Regions from separate parts of the Sporosarcina sp. Y352 genome, predicted to be linked through region 1. Evidence: predicted binding sites of a transcription regulator. Region 1 holds the regulator's gene; the other holds the start of a gene.
What was found. The regulator NrdR, encoded in region 1, represses ribonucleotide reductase genes. The targets are predictions, from matches to a motif close to AACACNATATATNGTGTT.

Region 1 (6,537 bases):
AAAAACAACGTTCAGGCATAAAACATTCGGAGAATATAAAGGTGGACGACAAAAAACACCACCCGAGTTGTCCGAGCAATTTCCCTATTTGCGCAAGCTTCTTGATGCGTACAAAATTCCACAGTACGAACTTGATCAGTATGAAGCAGATGATATTATCGGAACACTAAGTAAAAAAGGCGATGCGGATGGTTCTGAAATTGTAGTCATTTCGGGGGATAAGGATTTAACGCAACTAGCAAGCAACCATACAACGGTGTTCATTACCCGAAAAGGGATGACGGATATTGAAAAATATACGCCTGATCACGTGATGGAGAAGTATGGGATTGAGCCACATCAGATTATCGACATGAAAGGACTAATGGGTGATGCATCAGATAACATTCCCGGTGTTCCGGGAGTTGGCGAAAAAACAGCGCTTAAATTATTGATTGAATATGGCTCCATCGAAAATGTATACAAATCACTTGGTAATATTACTGCGAAAAAACTGAATCAGAATTTAACTGAAAATCAAGAGCAGGCATTTATGAGTAAAGACCTCGCGACAATCGAAGTCAATGCTCCCATTACAGTCTCAATAAATGATCTTGCATATGACGGCCCTGATATGGAAGAAGTAATAAGTATTTACAGCGAATTGAAATTCAAAACGCTCCTCGATAAAATCACACCACAAGCGGCAGAGGAGCCGAAAAAAGCTATTGAGGTTACAATCGTTTCCGAGCTGTTCGAAAAAGATTTGTCAAATGAGATGGCAATCCATGTCGAAATGATGGACGACAATTATCTGACTGCGCAGATTCTAGGCATAAGTTTGGCAGATGAAAAAAACATTCTGTTCGTCCCAGTTGAAGTTGCACAGAACAGTGAAGCGTTCAAGCAGTGGCTACAAAAGACGGACAAGTTAAAATACACATCTGATTCCAAAGCGGCATTCGCCTCACTCGCGGGGCTTGGTTTGGATGCAGAAGGTTTCCAGTTCGATCTATTACTTGCCACATACATCGTCAACCCTTCAACAAATTACACTGACGTGGCCTCTGTTACCCGTGAATTCGGTTATACAGAAGTCGAACAGGATGATGTGATTTATGGAAAGGGTGCTAAGAAAGCGGTTCCTGCAACAGAAGTGATTGCTGATCATGCTGGCAGAAAAGCACAAGCGATTTGGAAACTGCATGCAGAGATTGAAGAAAAATTAAAAGAAAACAACCAATATGATCTTTACCATGAACTTGAACTGCCGCTTGCAGCCATTCTAGGGAAAATGGAAACTACAGGCGTTATGGTCGACAGGAAGACACTCCTTACTATAGGAACTGAGTTATCGGCGAAACTTGCTACACTTGAAACAACTATTTATGAAATTGCAGGAGAGAAATTTAATATTAATTCACCTAAACAGCTAGGCGTCATTCTCTTCGAAAAAATTGGGCTTACGCCGATTAAAAAGACGAAGACTGGCTATTCAACAGCAGCTGATGTGCTTGAGAAACTCGAAAGTGAACATGAGATAATCAGCCATATTTTAAATTACCGTCAACTTGGTAAATTGAATTCAACATATATTGAAGGGTTATTGAAAGAGATTCATGAAGATGGAAAAATTCATACCCGATTCCAACAAGCACTCACAACAACAGGACGTCTAAGTTCCATTAATCCCAATTTGCAAAACATTCCTGTACGACTTGAGGAAGGAAGGAAAATACGTGCAGCGTTCGTTCCTTCTGAACCGGGCTGGTACTTATTTGCTGCCGACTATTCCCAAATTGAACTTCGTGTACTTGCACATATGTCTCAGGATGAAAAAATGATTGAAGCTTTTCACGAAGGTGCAGATATTCATACAAAAACAGCAATGGATGTATTCGGCGTTGAAAAAGACCTCGTGACTTCAGATATGCGGCGGGCAGCCAAAGCCGTCAACTTTGGGATTGTATATGGTATTAGTGATTACGGACTTTCACAAAACCTCGACATTACGAGAAAAGATGCTGCTAAATTTATTGACACCTATCTCAGTAGTTTTCCAGGTGTCAAACAGTATATGAATGATATCGTTGCAGAAGCGAAAAGAAAAGGCTATGTGACGACGCTCATGAACCGCAGGCGTTATTTACCGGAAATCACAAGTTCGAATTTCAATTTAAGAAGTTTTGCAGAACGAACAGCCATGAATACACCGATTCAAGGAAGTGCGGCAGATATCATTAAGAAAGCTATGATTGAAATGGCTAAACGCCTTGAAGTGGAAGGCATGCAGACACGTATGCTCTTGCAAGTGCACGATGAACTTATCTTTGAAGCACCGGAAAATGAAATTGAAAAATTAAAAGAAATCGTACCTGAAGTGATGGAATCCGCAATTGCACTTGACGTACCATTAAAAGTGGACTGGGCGTTTGGATTATCCTGGTACGAAACGAAGTGAGGTAAGAAAATGCCTGAACTGCCAGAAGTAGAAGGGGTCGTCCGGGCACTCGCACCTATTGCGAGAGGAAGGACTATCCAAGAAGCGATTGTTTCAGAGACGGTCATTAAATCAAAACAACTAGGTAAAGAAGCTGTGATAAAGGGAATTACAACTGAAGATTTCATTTTAGAAATGGCTGGAATGACCATTTTAGATGTTACGCGTCGAAGTAAATATATATATTTTCATTTAACGAAAAACAGTAAAACTTGTCTCCTGGTCAGTCATCTGGGTATGACAGGAGCCTGGTTCACTGTCAACACGGTAGAAGAGATAACGGAAGCGAAATTCCGCAAACATGTGCACGTTATCTTCAAACTGGAAGATGGAGGATTGCTTGTCTACTCAGACATTCGTCGTTTTGGAGAATTACGGCTTCTCGGATGTGAAGCGGATCATCCGCCTTTATTGAAAATGGCGCCTGAGCCTTTCGCTTCCGAAGCGCGCCTTCACTTTCTTGAGTGTGCTTCAACTCCGAAATATGCTTGTAAACCAATTAAAGAAGTCATCATGGATGGTCAGGTGTTATCGGGATGTGGAAATATTTATGCAACAGAAGCGCTGTTTAAGATGCACATTCATCCTGGTAGAACAGCGGAACGGATAAGCTTAAGACGGAAAAACGAATTGTTCGATGAAATCGTAGCCATTTTACAGGAAAGTATCGATGCAGGCGGGAGTTCCATTTCAGATTACCGTAATATTAATGGTGAAGCAGGAACAATGCAGGATCGGCTTAAAATGTATGGTAGGAAAGTTTGCCCTTTTTGTGGCACAGCTACTAAGAGTATGAAAATTGCTAGCAGGACATCCGTTTATTGTCCAAAATGCCAGAAATGATTGATAGGAGGCCTTCTAAGCTATGATTATCGGATTAACTGGCAGTATTGCAAGTGGAAAGAGCACTGTTTCCGCTATGCTGAAGAAAAAAGGTTACCCTATAGTAGATGCGGATGAAATAGCACGACTGGTAGTGGAGCCGGGGAGTCCGGTCCTTATGGAGATTGTCCGCGTATTCGGACAAGATATAGTACATGAGGATGGATCTCTAAATCGAGAAAAACTGGGCACGCGTATTTTTGGACATGAAGAAGAGCGCAGAATATTAAATGGAATCATGCACCCTGCTATTAGAAAAGAGATGCTAAGACAAAAAGAGCACTGGGTCTTAGCAGGCTCAAATACAGTCATACTGGATATCCCGCTTTTGTTTGAAAGTAAACTACAATCCTTTGTGGATAGAATCATAGTCGTGTCCGTAACTCCAGAAATCCAGAAACAAAGGCTTATTGCGCGTAATGTGTTATCGGAAGAAGAAGCGGATGCACGAATCAAATCTCAGCTTTCAATGGAAGAAAAGGAACTGGGTGCAGATGCGGTATTACACAATAATGAGACAGTAGAGCACACGGGGCGACAGCTTGATGCGATACTATTAGATTGGAATGCGCAACCATAATCATTATCTGAATAGATGAAAAACGTAATAAATAGTTAATATGCTTTTTTCTGAATTAATATGTGTTATACTAATGAGCGAATAAACACGTATTGTATAACATACATATTGGAGGATCTATATATGACTACTTCTATTGCGATTAACGGGTTCGGAAGAATTGGACGGATGGTTTTCCGTCAAATGATTAGAGAAGAAGATGTGGAAATTGTTGCGATAAATGCAACGTATCCATCAGAAACACTTGCTCATCTTATAAAATACGATACGAATCATGGTACATTTGATGGTGAAGTGATTGCAGAAGAAAATGCAATTGTCGTCAATGGAAAACGAGTGAAAATCGTTTCTGACCGCGATCCGCTTAACTTGCCTTGGAAGGAACTCGGTATTGATATTGTCATCGAAGCGACTGGTAAATTCAATTCCCGAGACAAAGCTGCACTTCACCTTGAAGCTGGAGCAAAAAAAGTCATTATCTCTGCTCCAGGTAAAAATGAAGATGTGACAATTGTAATGGGAGTCAACGAAGATAAATTCGATATTAAAAAACATGATATCATTTCAAATGCTAGCTGCACGACAAACTGTTTAGCTCCTGTAGCTAAAGTACTCAACGATACATTCGGTATCGAAAATGGGTTAATGACGACTGTACACGCATACACGAACGATCAAAAAAACTTGGATAATCCGCACAAGGATCTTCGTCGCGCACGTGCATGTGGGCAATCTATCATTCCTACGTCAACTGGGGCTGCAAAAGCATTAGCGCTTGTACTTCCTGAATTGGAAGGGAAAATTCACGGGATGTCTCTACGGATACCGACGCCTAATGTTTCACTAGTTGACCTAGTTGTGGATTTAAAGCAAGATGTTACAGTAGAAATGGTTAATGACGCGTTTATAAAGGCGTCAACTGGGGCTATGGCAGGTATCCTTCGTCTTACGACAGAGCCACTTGTATCCATCGATTTCAATACAACAACGGACTCAGCTATCATTGACGGCCTCTCAACAATGGTTATGGCTAATCGTAAAGTGAAAGTGCTTGCCTGGTATGATAATGAGTGGGGTTACTCTGCTCGTGTTGTTGATTTAACGAAAAAAGTAGCTGCTGCATTAAAAAAAGATGCGCTGGTTTAATCATAAATAGCAAGCGTCCTCCTAATCAATATAATATGATTAGGAGGACGCTTTTTTGGTTTGTCCAATGATATTTCCCCTCCATTCTGATTTTTTGGGACATGTTCTGTTATAATTAAGTTATTATCTAAGAAAAATCGGAGGAACCAACTTATGAAATGTCCAGCTTGCCAATACAATGGCACCCGGGTCGTCGATTCCAGACCTGCCGAGGAGAATAAATCTATCCGACGTCGCAGGGAATGTGAACAATGCGCGTTCCGATTCACGACATTTGAAAAAGTTGAGGAAACACCACTGATTGTCGTGAAAAAGGATGAGTCACGTGAAGAATTTAGTGGGGAAAAAGTACTCAGAGGACTAATCCGTGCTTGTGAAAAACGTCCGGTCCAACTTGAAGACTTGAAAAACATTGTTACTTCGATTGAAAAAGAATTGAGAAGTGCAGGTGTCGTAGAGATTAATTCCGATGATGTAGGAGAAATGGTTATGGAACGACTTTCTGAAGTTGATGAAGTCGCATATGTCAGATTTGCTTCGGTCTATCGCCAATATAAAGACATCACGGTTTTCATAGAAGAATTGCAAAACTTACAAAAACGAACTAAAAAATAACGTATCCCATTTAGATAGGAAGTAGAGTTGCAATGGCACCACTTTATAAAGAGCTACAACCAGTTGATGCATACAAGATTCGGTTAACGCAGCCATTTTCGGATTATGATCGCCAACTCCTCACCTTATTTTATCAGCCACTGATTGGTCCTGGAGCAATGAGTCTGTTTATGACATTGTGGGCGGATGCGGAGCGGGAGGATGATCGTGAATATAATCATTACCATCTAATGAACATTTTGACGATGCCGCTAGGACCTGTTTTCGAGGCCAGGATTTCTCTTGAAGCAATTGGTTTGCTGCGTACGTACAAGAAGAAAGATGGGGATGCAAGATTATTTGTTTACGAACTGCTTCCTCCACTGGATGCCAAAGCTTTTTTTCTAGATCCATTATTGTCGACATTCTTGTTTAGCAAAATTGGGGAACAGGCATACCGAAATCTACGTAGTCGTTTTGCGATAGAAAGTGTTAATGAATTCGGATTTGAAGATGTTTCACGTACATTTTTGGATGTGTATACACCCGTACAACAGGGTCATAGCTTGGATGTGGGCGAGGACCAGCAGTTTATCGGACGGAATGAATCGGAAGGTGTTCCATTCTTGCATTCCGACTTTGATTTCGACCTGCTTCGTTCGGGGTTATCTGAACAAATGGTCCCTAAAGCTTCATTATCTTCTGTTTCAAAGGAATCAATTGCAAAACTCGCATTCCTTTATTCGCTGACGCCATTAGATATGCAAAAAGTTATTATGATGGCACTTGATGAAGATCTTATGTTGCCAGAGGACAGATTACGTAAATCAGCTGCTGAATTTTATAAAATGAACGT
Region 2 (6,537 bases), on a different contig from region 1:
ATCCCTTGGTACATCGCTTCTTCTTGAGCTGTAAGCGGTTTGAATTTCAGTTTTTCATTTGCTAATTTTTTTATCAATTCATCTTCGGTAGTTTCCACAAGGTAACGGAGGATTCTAGGATTCTGCATTTTTGAGATGATAAATTCGTAAATATCCGGATGCCAATCTGCTAACATGATCATCTGTGCACCACGTCTAGATCCACCTTGTTCGACAAGATGTGTCAATTTAGCTATATCATCGAGCCAAGAAACCGACCCGGATGATTTACCGTTGACGCCGCGTGCAAGTGTGTTACGTGGTCGTAGTGTGGATCCATTTGTCCCAACACCACCACCGCGACTCATGATTTCCATCACTTGTTTGCGGTGATCAGAAATACCTTCACGAGAGTCAGCCACGAAAGGCATAACATAACAGTTGAAGAAAGTCACTTCAGTATCTGAACCAGCTCCGTATAGAACACGTCCAGCAGGAATGAAATTCAATTTCGACAATTGATTGTAGAACTGATCGAACGATTCTTTTCGTCTTGCTTCTGTCGTTTCAACCGAGGCAAGTCCTGTCGCATTACGTTTGGCAATTTGCTCATAAAAAACTTCAAGTGGCTTTTCTAGAACTTCTATCGGTCTTGTAATGATACCTTTTTCCTGCTCAACTGGATTGTCGATCGCTGAGCGAAAATCTTTTTCAATCCATATATCTGCTTTTCCACTTTTTTTATCAATTGCAGTGATAAAGCCAAGTCCACGTGCCGGGAATTTCGGATCTTCCTTAACCGTTAGGACGACGAAATCACCAACTTTGAGTGTTTCCTTTTCCGTATCCTTAAACGAATATCTGTCAATCATGACAAGCCGGGATACCCCTTTATGTTCAATATGCATATCATCTGTAATTGGATGCACTTGCGGGAATTTAGAGATATCCGCATTCAGCTGTGCCTTGTCCAAGATAGGTTCCTGGTGTTTTGAAACAATGACCATTAACGCATCCCTCCTTATGGGATATATTCATAAAACAAAACATGTATTTTCACGTAGAACACTACATGTTGTGTTAATTATAATACCTAATATACTACATATTGAAACCTGCTTCAATAAAATAGTTTTTACATTAAACTCCAAATGCTTAATTTACGCATTTCGGAACGCTTAATTCTCGATAAATAGCACCAAAGTTACAGATGTTATTTTCTATATGTCCAGTCATCATTCGCATATTTTTCCCGCTCAATTTCCATTACGAATTCGATTTGCTGTTCTGTTAATTCTAATGGTACAAGTTCCATATCAAGCGCTGATTCGAAACCTTTTGAAAATGCATCTGTACATTCCTCAATTGAAACAGAGCGGTTTATCAGTTTATCTATCGCTACCGCTTTTTCTGGCAAACTCATACGCATTTGTTCGCGGTGTTCTTCCGTTTTAAAGTTAAAGAGAGAAACCAGTTTGTCCACATCAAGACTTAAAAGTATCGCACCGTGCTGTAAAATGACACCTTTCTGTCTTGTCTGCGCGCTTCCAGCAACTTTCTTCCCCTCAACAACAAGTTCATACCAACTTGGTGTGTCAAAGCAGACTGCACTTCTCGGTTTCTTTAAATCATTGTTCTGTTGTTCAGTTTTAGGAACTGAAAATGATGCATCTAAGCCTAAGTTGCGGAACCCTTCAAGCAAACCGCCCGAGATAACACGATACGCTTCTGTTACCGTTTCAGGCATTTCGGGATAACTTTCACTAACAATAACGCTGTATGTAAGTTCGTGCTCATGAAGGACACCTCTGCCCCCCGTTGGACGTCGAACGAATCCAAGTCCATTTTTTTTCACTTCACCCATATCTATTTCTCTTTCGACATTTTGAAAGTAACCAATTGATAACGTAGCGGGTTCCCATTCATAAAATCGAAGTACTGGGCCGATTTCCCCTTTACTATGCCATTCTAGCAGTGCCTCATCCAAAGCCATATTGAACGAAGCACGACATTTTCCTGAATTAATGAAGTGCCAAACCTTTTTTTTCATTCGAATTCTCCCTCCACAACGAATTTCATTTTATCATTCCCATTGAACAAGTGCCACTCAATCTTTATAATGATAAGGTAGAGAGAAAGGGGAAATTTGTTTTGAACTATTATATCCTAGGGGCCGTTGCTCTTATCGTAATCATTTATTTTGTTGTGACGATGCAACGTCTTAAGAAAGCTGTTACAAACTTGACGCAAGAGCAATTTATCGAAGGTTATCGGAAAGCACAACTAATCGATGTGCGTGAGCCCAAGGATTATGATGCTGGTCATATTCTGGGAGCGCGTAATATTCCGTACTCTCAGTTCCGTCAGCGACATAAAGAAATCCGGTCGGACAAGCCCGTTTACTTATATGATCAAAACGGTGGAAAAAGCGCACGTGGAGCCTTACTTCTAAGGAAAAAAGGATATGATCAACTCTTCCACCTGCAAGGCGGCTTCCGTCAATGGACAGGTAAAGTGAAAAGTAAGTAAAATATAAAGTTCTTCCCCTTGGGAGGAGCTTTTTTCAATACTAGAGTATGGAATGAAGCAGCATATGTCATTAAAGAAAACGATTAAATGAGTTCTTTTTCCAGCACGTTAGACGGCACTCGCATGCGTGTGGGGTCGTTCATTGCAAATACACCCCCCATATTAACCCAAGCGAGTTATCCTGCCCTCAGCAATGCTACAGGCGTTTTAACCGCGCTAATGAAGACCAATTGGACGAAACAATAATCCTTACGAATCAGGGACTTACAGAAACAGCGCAAGCTCTTTACAACAGTTATGCAGACGTTGAATGGGAGAAGTGCTAAACCTCGATTTACTCAAGTTATTCCACCACCGACAATGACAATTCTTCTGGCTAGATTTCCCTTTTATAAACCTCCACTTGCTCTAAATACGCCCACGACAAAAAGGCACAACAGGATTTGCTGTGCCTTTTGTCGATTACTTATTGTTTTATATAGCGCAAAACAGGATTACGTGCCGCCTTCGTTTCATCAAGACGATTGATAACTGTTGTATGCGGAGCATTTTGTACGATTTCTGGATTTTCTTCGACTTCTTTTGCAATTTGGATAAGAGCGTCACAGAAAGCGTCAAGTGTTTCTTTTGACTCTGTTTCTGTAGGCTCAATCATCATGCCTTCCTCAACATTAAGCGGGAAGTAAATTGTTGGCGGGTGATAGCCAAAGTCAAGCAAACGTTTTGCCATATCTAGCGTGCGCACACCAAGTTTCTTTTGACGGCGACCCGACAGAACGAATTCGTGTTTACAATGACGGTTATATGGAAGGTCGAAATGAGGCTCCAGTAAACGCATCATATAGTTTGCATTCAATACAGCATTTTCCGTAACTGCTTTCAAGCCGTCCGGGCCCATTGAACGAATATACGTGTATGCACGTAAATAGATTCCGAAGTTACCATAGAACGGTTTAACACGGCCGATTGATTGCGGTAAATTGTATTCAAACGTATAAACCTCATCTTTTTTCACAAGAACTGGTTTCGGCAGGTAAGGAATAAGATCCTTCTTCACACCGACCGGACCTGAACCTGGTCCACCACCACCATGAGGACCTGTGAATGTTTTGTGCAAGTTCAAGTGAACTGCATCAAAGCCCATGTCCCCAGGGCGTGCTTTAGACATAACTGCATTCAGGTTTGCTCCATCATAATAGAGTTTTCCTCCAGCAGCGTGAACAATCTCAGCCATTTCAAGAATTTCTTCTTCAAATAGACCTAGTGTATTCGGGTTCGTCAGCATAAGTGCTGCCGTGTCATCTCCTACATGTCGTTTCAGGTCCTCAAGATCAACAAGTCCGTCTTCACCCGATTTTACTGTAACCGTATCGAAACCGGCAACTGTAGCTGAAGCTGGATTAGTACCGTGTGCCGAATCCGGAACAAGTACTTTCGTACGTTTAAAGTCGCCGTTTGCTTCATGGAAAGCACGGATCATCATAAGAGCCGTCCATTCACCGTGCGCTCCCGCTGCTGGCTGAAGAGTCACTTCGTCCATACCCGTAATTTCTACAAGATGCTCTTGCAGGTCATACATTACTTCTAGTGCACCTTGAACAGTCGACTCATCTTGCAGTGGGTGAATATTTGCGAATCCAGGATAACGAGCAACGGATTCGTTGATTTTCGGATTATATTTCATTGTACATGATCCAAGTGGATAGAATCCGGAATCAATCCCGTGGTTACGATTCGAAAGTGCTGTGTAATGACGCATAATATCAAGTTCGGAAACTTCCGGAAGTTCTGCAACTTCCTCGCGAACAAATCCTTTTGGCAATAAGCCGGAAAGGTCAAGTTCAGGCACATCCAGTTCAGGAAGACTATAGCCTATCCGTCCTTCTCTAGTAAGTTCAAATATTAATGCCTGGTTATCTTTATGCATGAAGGGCCTCCATTTCCTGCACAAGTGCATCGATTTCTTCTTTCGTACGCTGTTCAGTCACAGCGATTAGAGCATGGTTTGCAAATTCAGGATACGTCAAACCTAAGTCATAGCCGCCGATTATCCCTTTTGTAAATAATGTTGTATTCACTTCTTTAACAGACTGTTTGCAATCAACGACAATTTCGTTAAAATGCGATCCACTAAATTTAACTTCAAACCCGGCTTTTTCAAATGCTTCCTTCGCATAACGTGTTTTGACAATGTTCTGATATGCAATTTCTTGCGCGCCTATTTTCCCAAGTGCAGTCATCGCAACAGAAGCTGCAAGTGCATTTAGGGCTTGGTTCGAACAGATGTTAGACGTCGCTTTATCACGACGGATATGCTGCTCTCGTGCTTGAAGTGTCAAAACGTAACCTCTGCGGCCCTCATCATCCGTCGTTTCTCCAACAAGACGCCCAGGTACTTTTCGCATCAACTTTTTCGTCACTGCGAAATAGCCACAATGTGGTCCGCCGAAAGATTCTGGAATGCCGAACGGCTGTGCATCTCCTACCGTGATGTCAGCGCCTAGCTTGCCAGGTGGCGTCAGTATTCCAAGTGCAAGTGGATTTGATGATACAACGTACAATCCGCCTTTAGCGTGTGTAATTTCCCCGATTTTTTGAATGTCTTCGATTTGACCGAAGAAGTTCGGGTATTGAACTAAAACAGCGGCTGTATTCTCGTCTATCAATTCTTCCAGCATCGCCATATCTGTTACGCCATCTTTTTGTGGAATCGTGACCACTTCGATATTTTGACCTGATGCATAGGAAAGCACTACATCACGAGATTCCGGATTAACCGTCTCGGAAACAAGAAGTTTCTTCCGACGCGTATGTCCAGATGCAAGCGTTCCCGCTTCTGCAAGAGCCGTACCGCCATCGTACATAGATGAGTTTGCAAGATCCATACCAGTCAGCTCACAAATCATTGTTTGGAACTCAAAAATCGCTTGCAACTCACCTTGCGAAATTTCCGGTTGGTAAGGCGTATAAGCCGTATAGAACTCAGAACGCGAAATAACATGGTCTACAATGATTGGTTTGTAATGATCATAAACCCCTGCACCTAAGAATGATGCATATGTGCGCGCATCCGCATTTTTCGACGCAAGTTTAGACAGTTCTTTTGTTAATGAAGTTTCAGATTTCGCTTTTTTAATATTGTATTCGCCTTTAAATCGGACCTTTTCAGGAATGTCCGCAAAAAGTTCATCTATGGATGAAATACCAATTGTTTTCATCATTTCAGCGCGATCAGTTTCAGTCATAGGAATATAACGATGCTGCATGTCCTCTTAACCCCTTTTCATAATGTTAGTATGATTAGCGTTTATAAAATGGTGTAGCAATAATTACAGCTTTCAAACGTTTATTTCGAATTTCTATTTCAACTTCAGTTCCTTCAGCAGTATGCTCACGATTCAAAAGCGCAAAACCTATATTCTTTTTAAGTGTTGGTGATTGTGTACCCGTCGTGACTTCACCGATTTGTTCTTCACCGAGGAATACTTTGTAACCAGTACGTGGAATCCCTTTATCAATCATTTCCAAACCGATAAGTTTACGCGGTACACCATTCTCTTTTTGTGCAGATAAAGCTTCTTTCCCATGGAAATCTGCTTCTTTATTTACTTTGACTACAAAACCTACACCCGCTTCAAGTGGTGAGATATCTTTTGACAATTCTTGTCCATATAACGGTAAACCCGCTTCGAAACGAAGTGTATCACGTGCTCCAAGACCCGCTGGTACGACGCCTTCACTTTCGCCTGCTTTCAGGATAGCAGACCATAGTTCAACAATCGCTTCCGGTGATCCATAAATTTCAAAACCATCTTCTCCAGTGTATCCTGTACGGGATACAAGCACTTTCTGACCTGAAATCTCGACATTTTCCTTGAAACGGAAAAACTTAATGTCTTCAAGCGGCTCGTTTGTCAACTTCTGAAGGACTTCCTGCGCTATTGGTCCTTGCAAAGCTAGAAGTGCATAGGAAGATGATACATTTTCAATTTTAACATCATCAGTCACGTAACTGTTCATCCACTCGAG

Region 2: the regulator NrdR is predicted to act here: its motif matches at 1,044-1,061, upstream of AC1TO6_RS18320 (vitamin B12-dependent ribonucleotide reductase).

The regions. Positions count from the first base shown of each region.
Region 1 covers NZ_JBXCJE010000001.1:198,001-204,537, reverse strand. Annotated here, with positions in the region: gene polA (DNA polymerase I) at 1-2,440, shown strand, start outside; gene mutM (bifunctional DNA-formamidopyrimidine glycosylase/DNA-(apurinic or apyrimidinic site) lyase) at 2,450-3,322, shown strand; gene coaE (dephospho-CoA kinase) at 3,345-3,941, shown strand; gene AC1TO6_RS01115 (glyceraldehyde-3-phosphate dehydrogenase) at 4,065-5,087, shown strand; gene nrdR (transcriptional regulator NrdR) at 5,241-5,702, shown strand; gene AC1TO6_RS01105 (replication initiation and membrane attachment family protein) at 5,735-6,537, shown strand, end outside.
Region 2 covers NZ_JBXCJE010000015.1:11,317-17,853, reverse strand. Annotated here, with positions in the region: gene AC1TO6_RS18320 (vitamin B12-dependent ribonucleotide reductase) at 1-986, opposite strand, end outside; gene AC1TO6_RS18315 (lipoate--protein ligase family protein) at 1,193-2,029, opposite strand; gene AC1TO6_RS18310 (rhodanese-like domain-containing protein) at 2,191-2,508, shown strand; gene gcvPB (aminomethyl-transferring glycine dehydrogenase subunit GcvPB) at 2,975-4,435, opposite strand; gene gcvPA (aminomethyl-transferring glycine dehydrogenase subunit GcvPA) at 4,428-5,774, opposite strand; gene gcvT (glycine cleavage system aminomethyltransferase GcvT) at 5,809-6,537, opposite strand, start outside.